Regions from separate parts of the Pseudoclavibacter sp. 8L genome, predicted to be linked through region 2. Evidence: riboswitches for the same ligand, from Rfam matches in the RefSeq annotation. Region 2 holds a riboswitch; the other holds the start of a gene.
What was found. Region 2 has a riboswitch for FMN ahead of ribD (bifunctional diaminohydroxyphosphoribosylaminopyrimidine deaminase/5-amino-6-(5-phosphoribosylamino)uracil reductase RibD). Riboswitches for the same ligand answer to the same signal wherever they lie in the genome.

Region 1 (3,369 bases), 240 kb from region 2:
GGCTATCCGTACCGCGCCGCGATCGGCCTCGGAGACCTGGGCCTCGCCTAGGCACTCCCCGTGGCAGCGACCCCCAGGCCTGACGCGCGCGAGCAGCCTGAAGCGCGCGACCAGCAGGTGGAGCGCGCCGCGAAGCGCCGCAACCGCGGCGTCCTCGCAGCGCTGATCGGGGTCCTCCTCCTCGGTGGGGCCGCGCTCGGAGTCTGGCTCCAGCCGTTCGGCGACGGGCAGGTCCCGCCGGCGGAGACGGCCGGGCCCGCGCTCAGCGAGGTGCCGCTCGCGGGCATCGACGCGTCGCTGCTCGAGCCGGGCCAGTGCATCCGCGACTACGTCTCGCCCTGGGAGCCCAGGTTCGATGTCGTCGACTGCGACGCCGAGCACTCGGGGCAGCTGCTCGCCGACGTCGAGGCGACGACGTTCTCCGCAGACGCCGAGTATCCGGGTGAGGCGGCGCTCAGGGACCGCGCCCAGATCACGTGCCAGGCGAGCGACGTCCTCGACACCGCCGCGGCCGCGGCTGTGCCCGGGCTCGTCATCGAGGCCAGCTACCCCCTGAACCAGGCGGACTGGGACGCGGGGCTGCGCGGCTACCGCTGCTTCGCCTCCACGCCGGGGGCATCCACGACCGGCTCGCTCGCGGCGAACCGGTAGCGTGCGACGGCTACGCTCATCGCATGACCTTCGTGAGTGAATCCATCGACATCGATGTGCCCGTCGACGTGCTCTTCAACCTCTACGCCGAGCCGGAGTCGCTCCCGAGCGTCCTCAGCATCGTGAAGCACGTCGAGGTGCTCGGCCCTGACCTCATCAGGTGGGACGTCGAGCTCGTCGGGCAGCGACGCTCGATCGACGCGAAGGTCGTCGTCAACGAGCCGGGCAAGCGCCTGCGCTGGGAATCGGTCGAGGGCCGTGCGTCCTTCGCCGCCGAGGTGCGCACTGACGAGATCACCCCGGCCAGCACCCGCGTGACGGTGGATGCGGAGTTCGATGCCGGCGGCATCGCCGAGCGCCTCGGCCTCGCGAAGCCCATCGCAGCTGCGGCGATCGCCAGCGAGCTCCGCAGCGCGAAGAAGACCGCGGAGGCGCAGGCCGCCGCCGGATAGCCGAGTCTCGAGATGGCTTTCGCGCCTCGGGATGTGTTGCAAGCCATCCGCGTGCGTGCAGACCATCCCGAGATGACGGTGGCAAGGGCGACGGCGCTGCTATCCAGGCATTCCCTGGAGCTGTTCGCTCGTCGCGGAGCGTCACGATGTCGCGCATCACGGGGGCGTGTCGTATTCTGGCGACAGAGTCCACGTGCTCCGGGGTCGGTGTAATTCCGAGCCGGCGGTTATAGTCCGCGACCTGCTCCCGCAAGGGAGTGGCTGATCTGGTGAAATTCCGGAACCGACGGTGAAAGTCCGGAAGGGAGGCGCACGTGACGGCACGCCTCGGCGTACCGTCAGCTCGTGGAATCCGCCGACCAGTTCGGCGACCTCCACGCGCCTCGTCATCCCCGGAGCTTTCCACGAAAGCCGGGTAGATGAACACGACGTCAGCACGCTTCCTCGCACCGATCACGGTGGCGATCGGTGTGCTCGCCGTGTGGTGGCTCGTCACGGCGGCCGGACTCATCTCGCCGCAGTTCCTCCCCGCCCCCGGCCAGCTCGCCGAGCGCTTCTGGCTCGACGTGACGAAGGGCCCGATGCTGGGCCACGCGTGGGTGACGCTGTCGGCGGCCCTGCTCGGCAGTCTCCTCGCGATCCTCGTGGCCGTACCGCTCGGCTACCTCATCGCGCGTCTTCCGTGGGTCGATGTCGCGATCACCCCGTACGTCGCCGCGTCGCAGGCCGTCCCTGCCATCGCCCTCGCGCCGCTGCTCGTGCTGTGGATCGGCTACGGTCTCGCCCCGACGGTCGTGCTCTGCGCGATCATGTCGTTCTTCCCGATGATCGTCACGACCGTGCTCGGCGTGCGGCAGCTCCCGCAGGACGTCATCGAGGCCGCACGCATCGACGGCGCCAACTGGTACCAGCTGCTGTGGTGGGTCGAGGGGCCGCTCGCCCTGCCGAGCGTGCTCGCCGGCATCCGCGCCGGCGTGACGCTGTCCATCACGGGCGCCGTCGTCGGCGAGTTCACGATGGGCGGCCGGGGGCTCGGCATGCTCCTCACCCTCAACCGCGACGCCAACGACATCCCCGGCATCTTCTCCACGCTGCTCATGCTCGTGCTCCTCGCGGTCGCCCTGTACATCCTCATGCGGCTGTTCCAGAACGCCGTGACCTGGAACGACGACGAACCCAAGTCGAGGCGGCGCGCCCGCGTGCTCGCCGACGAACCGCTTCCTGCCTGACCTCACACCCGCCTGACCTCCCACCGCACCTCTCTCGATCTGGAGACGCCCATGAACACTCGTCCAACCACCGCGGGCTTCCGCTCGCGGGCCGTGCGCTCCGTCATCGCGGCCGGCGCCGTGGCAGCCGTGGCCGTGCTCGCCGGATGCTCCCCCTCGGCAGACGGCAACGGCGCGGAGGCGCCCGCCGCGGCCGCGGGCGACGTGACCATCGGCCTCACGTACACCCCGAACATCCAGTTCGTGCCGTTCTACGTGGCCGAGGCGAAGGGCTACTTCGACGACAAGGGCGTCAACGTGGAGCTGCGCCACCACGGCGAGGGCGAGGACCTGTTCGGTGCGCTCGCGAACGGCACGGAGGACTTCGTGTACGCGGGCGGCGACGAGATCACGCAGGCGCGGGCGGCCGATATCCCCGTCACCTCGGTGGCGACGCTCTACAACACGTACCCGGCGACGCTCATCGTGCCGGAGGACTCCGACATCACGACGGCCGAGGATGCACGCGGCAAGACCATCGGCACGCCCGGCCCCTACGGGCAGACGTACTTCGCGCTGCTGTCGCTGCTGCAGAGCAACGGGCTGACGGCGGATGACGTGAAGATCGAGTACATCGGCTACACGCAGCAGGCGGCGCTCACGACGGGCGCGGTCGATGGGGTCATGGGCTACATCAACAACGATGCCGTGCAGTTCGAGAAGGCGGGCTTCCCGGTTCGCACGATCGAGATCGCGCCGGCGGATGCGCCGACCCTCGTCGGCCCGTCGCTGGGGGTCGCCGACTCGATCATCGAGGGCGACGATGCGTCGATCACCCCCGTGCTCGAGGCCCTCGCCCTGGCCACGCAGGACGTGATCGACAACCCGGAGGAGTCGATCGACATCGCCGCCGAGTACATCCCGACCCTCTACACGGACGAGGCGAAGAGCGACGCGCTCGCGACACTCGAGGCGACCATCCCGTTCCTGTCCGCGCAGGAGGGGCAGCCGCTCTTCACGAACGACGCCGACGTGTGGGCCACGATGGCGACGTTCAT
Region 2 (3,369 bases):
CGTTGCGGGGAAGCCCGGGTGCTCCCTGCGGTGGCGCACGATGTCGTCGACGTGCAGCAGCACCAGGTCGGTGGCTGCCGCGAGCTCGAGCGCCTCGCCGAACGACAGCATCTCGCCGTCGTCCCGCACGAGCTCGGCGATGACGCCCACCTCGCCGGTGCCAGCGAGGCGCACAAGATCGACGGCCGCCTCGGTGTGCCCCGGACGCTCGAGCACGCCGCCATCCACGGCGCGCAGCGGCAGCACGTGGCCCGGGCGGATGAGATCGCTCGGTCGTGCATCGGCTGCGGCGAGTGCGCGGACGGTCGTGGCCCGGTCGGTTGCCGAGATCCCCGTCGTCACTCCCTGGGCCGCGTCGACCGTGACCGTGTAGGCAGTGCCGCGCGCGTCCTCGCTGCGTTCCACCATGATGGGCAGGCTGAGCCGGTCGGCGAGCATCGCCGGGAGGGGCGCGCAGAGGAGCCCGGAGGAATGGCGGATGATCCAGCCCATCCACTCGGGGGTGGCGGTGTTCGCCGCGAGGATCGCGTCGACCTCGTTCTCTCGTGAGGAGGCGTCGGCGACGAGCACGGGGCGTCCTGCCCGCAGCGCCTCGAGCGCCCGGAGCAGTTCAGCGTTCATGCTGCGACTCCCACGGGTGCAGCGCCGGGGACGCGAACGGCGGGTGATTCGGGGCCCCGGACGAGCCGGATGAGCGTGTCGACGCCCAGCGGATGCACGGAGTCGGTCGTCCACCTGTTCGCGTCCCGGAGGCTCCCTATGTCGAGCGACGCGACGGAGCTCGCCCCATCGCCCAGCAGGATGGGCGCGACGTAGGCGTCGATCTCGTCGACGAGTCCGGCGCGCAGGAAGGCCGCCGCGATGGTGGGGCCGCCTTCGACGATGACGTGGCGGACGCCCCTTGCGTGCAGGATCTCGAGGGCGTCGACCGGGTCGTGGGTCCTGAGGTGCACGAACAGCTCCGGCTCCGCGCGCACGGCGGCGCCCTCGTCGACCTCGCGCAGCCCCATCACGACACGCAGGGGCTGTGATGCGTCGGTCGCCGCGACTCCCCGCACCGACAACGAGGGGTCGTCGGCACGCTGCGTTCCGGTGCCGACGAGGACCGCGCAGGCGTCGGCCCGACGCTGGTGCGCATGCGCCCTGGCGGCCTCGGAGGTGATCCACTGGCTCGACCCGTCGGCGGCGGCGACCCTCCCGTCGAGCGTGGATGCGAGCTTGAGCGTCACGAAGGGCCGCCGCTCGGTGACGCCTGTGAGCCAGACGCGCAGGAGCGATTCGGCCTCGACCTGACGGGTGCCCATGGACACGCTCACCCCGTGCGTGCGAAGGCGCGCCGCTCCCCCGGATGCGATCGGGTTCGGGTCCGCCACCGCGTACACGACCTCCGCGACACCTGCGTGCAGGAGGGCGTCGGCGCACGACGGCGTCCTGCCGCTGTGGGCGCAGGGCTCGAGGGTCACGACGGCAGTCGCGCCCCGTAGCTCCGCCCCGGCTGCGCGCGCGGCGTCGAGCGCGGCGGCCTCCGCGTGCGGGGTGCCCGCTCCGCGGTGGTGGCCGCTCCCCAGGATGCGGCGCGGGCCGCCGGCACCGGAGGGCGGCGAGAGCAGGACGCACCCGACCTGTGGGTTCGGATCTCTGGCTGACCCTCGGGCCGCCAGGGAGAGCGCCAATTGCATGGCGGCGTCGACAGTGTCGACGCGTGTGGGTTCTTGGATCGGCATGGCCGGACCTCCGCGTTTCGCGTACCACGGGGCCATATCCCGGTGCCGGCGCAGCCGGAGAGTCCGGCAGCCGACGCCTCAGAGGCCCTCGCCGAAACGAGCGCCTCCCATGCACCTACCATCCGGACTTTAACCGTCGGTCCCGGAATTCCACCAGGTCAACCGCTCGCGGACGAGCGGGTCGCGGACTCTCACCGCCGGTTCGGACTTTCACCGACCCCGGAGCATGTTGCACGGCGAGCATAAGCCTGCAAGCTTGGCGTGTGACGTCGTGGGACAGCTCATGCCCAGGTGGGTGCCCGCGCGGACGGCCGCGCTACGCCACCACTTCGCGGAGCCCGATCGCGAGGTGCACGTCCTGCCGCTGCCCACCCGAGTGCACGAGCGACGCTCCGTCGTCGTCGACCGTGAGCTGGGTACGGTGGCTGCGGAGGGCGGCGACGACCGCAGCCCGGTGCTGCTCGAGGTCGAACCATTCGAGGTCGCCGATCTCGGCGGCGAGGGCGCGCTCGCTCTGCTCGACGAGCTCCGCGAAGCGAACACCGGCTGCCGCTGATGCGGCGAGGCTCGCTTCCCGCGCCCGAACATGGTCGGGGTGCCCGTACCCGCCGGTCGCGTCGTAGCTGATGACGAGGTCCGGTCCGTCATGGGCGATCGCGGCGGCCAGATCAGCGGTGACCTCCTCGAGCGGTGCGACGCTCAGCGACCGCAGGTCGGTCTCGTCGGCGGGGCCCGCGAGGCCCGGCCGCAGCCAGCGCATCCCCGAATCACGGTAGTCGCGGGGTTCGAGGCCCTCGGCGCGTGCGGGGACGGTGCCGAGCCAGCGGTGCTCGTCGATGCCGAGGGCGTCGAGCGAGCCGCGCAGCTCCCGCTCTCGCACGGCCGCGAGCTCGCCGATGGAGGTGGCGTCTGGCAGCGCGCCGTCGACGATCTCGCCGAGTTCGCCGCGCGTGCACGTCACGAGCGTGACGCGTGCGCCGCGTTCGTGGAGCTCGCGGAGCAGGGCGCCGCCGGCAAGCACCTCGTCGTCGGGATGCGCGTGCACGACCAGAGCGTGGCGCACCGAATCGAGCAGACTGCGGCCGGTCTCAGGCACGCGCGGAACCCAGCCGGGCCTGTGCGACGAGGTCGCGGAATACCGAGAGGAGGCCTTCCGCGCTGAGGTCCCACGAGTGGGTGAGCGCGTGCTCGCGGGCGGCGCGGCTCATGCGCTCGGCGACCTCGGACTGCCGGAGGATGCCCGCGATGGCGGCCGCCCAGTCGGCGGGGTCTCGCGTTTCGAGCAGGATGCCGGTGACGCCGTCGACGACGGCCTCGCGGAGTCCGCCGGCCGCGGAGGCGACGACGGCCACGCCGGATGCCGCAGCTTCGAGCGCGACGAGACCGTACGTCTCGGAGTGGGAGGGGATCAGCACGAGATCCACGAGGCGCAGTTGGGCTGCGAGCGCGTGCCTGCTGAGCGAGCCGATGTACTGCACGTGGTCGGCGAGCCCGTGCTGCTCGACGGCGTCATGCAGGCGAGCCTCGTACTCGCGGCCGTCGGCATCCGGCGGTGCGGCGCCCACGAGCACGTAGTCGGGGCGGACGTCGGCGTCAACCTCGGCGATCGCGTCGAGGGCCAGGTCGAATCCCTTGAGCGGATGCA

Region 1: linked by a shared signal. The riboswitch ahead of GV007_RS02570 (ABC transporter permease) and the one ahead of ribD (bifunctional diaminohydroxyphosphoribosylaminopyrimidine deaminase/5-amino-6-(5-phosphoribosylamino)uracil reductase RibD) in region 2 are both predicted to bind FMN.

What each region holds. Positions count from the first base shown of each region.
Region 1 covers NZ_LR733185.1:542,418-545,786, reverse strand. The annotation lists gene pyrE (orotate phosphoribosyltransferase) at 1-51, shown strand, start outside; gene GV007_RS02580 (septum formation family protein) at 61-651, shown strand; gene GV007_RS02575 (SRPBCC family protein) at 675-1,103, shown strand; FMN riboswitch at 1,294-1,420, shown strand; gene GV007_RS02570 (ABC transporter permease) at 1,523-2,332, shown strand; gene GV007_RS02565 (ABC transporter substrate-binding protein) at 2,384-3,369, shown strand, end outside.
Region 2 covers NZ_LR733185.1:300,663-304,031, forward strand. The annotation lists gene ribB (3,4-dihydroxy-2-butanone-4-phosphate synthase) at 1-621, opposite strand, end outside; gene ribD (bifunctional diaminohydroxyphosphoribosylaminopyrimidine deaminase/5-amino-6-(5-phosphoribosylamino)uracil reductase RibD) at 618-1,724, opposite strand; FMN riboswitch at 1,831-1,955, opposite strand; gene GV007_RS01370 (PIG-L deacetylase family protein) at 2,041-2,820, opposite strand; gene GV007_RS01375 (glycosyltransferase) at 2,813-3,369, opposite strand, start outside.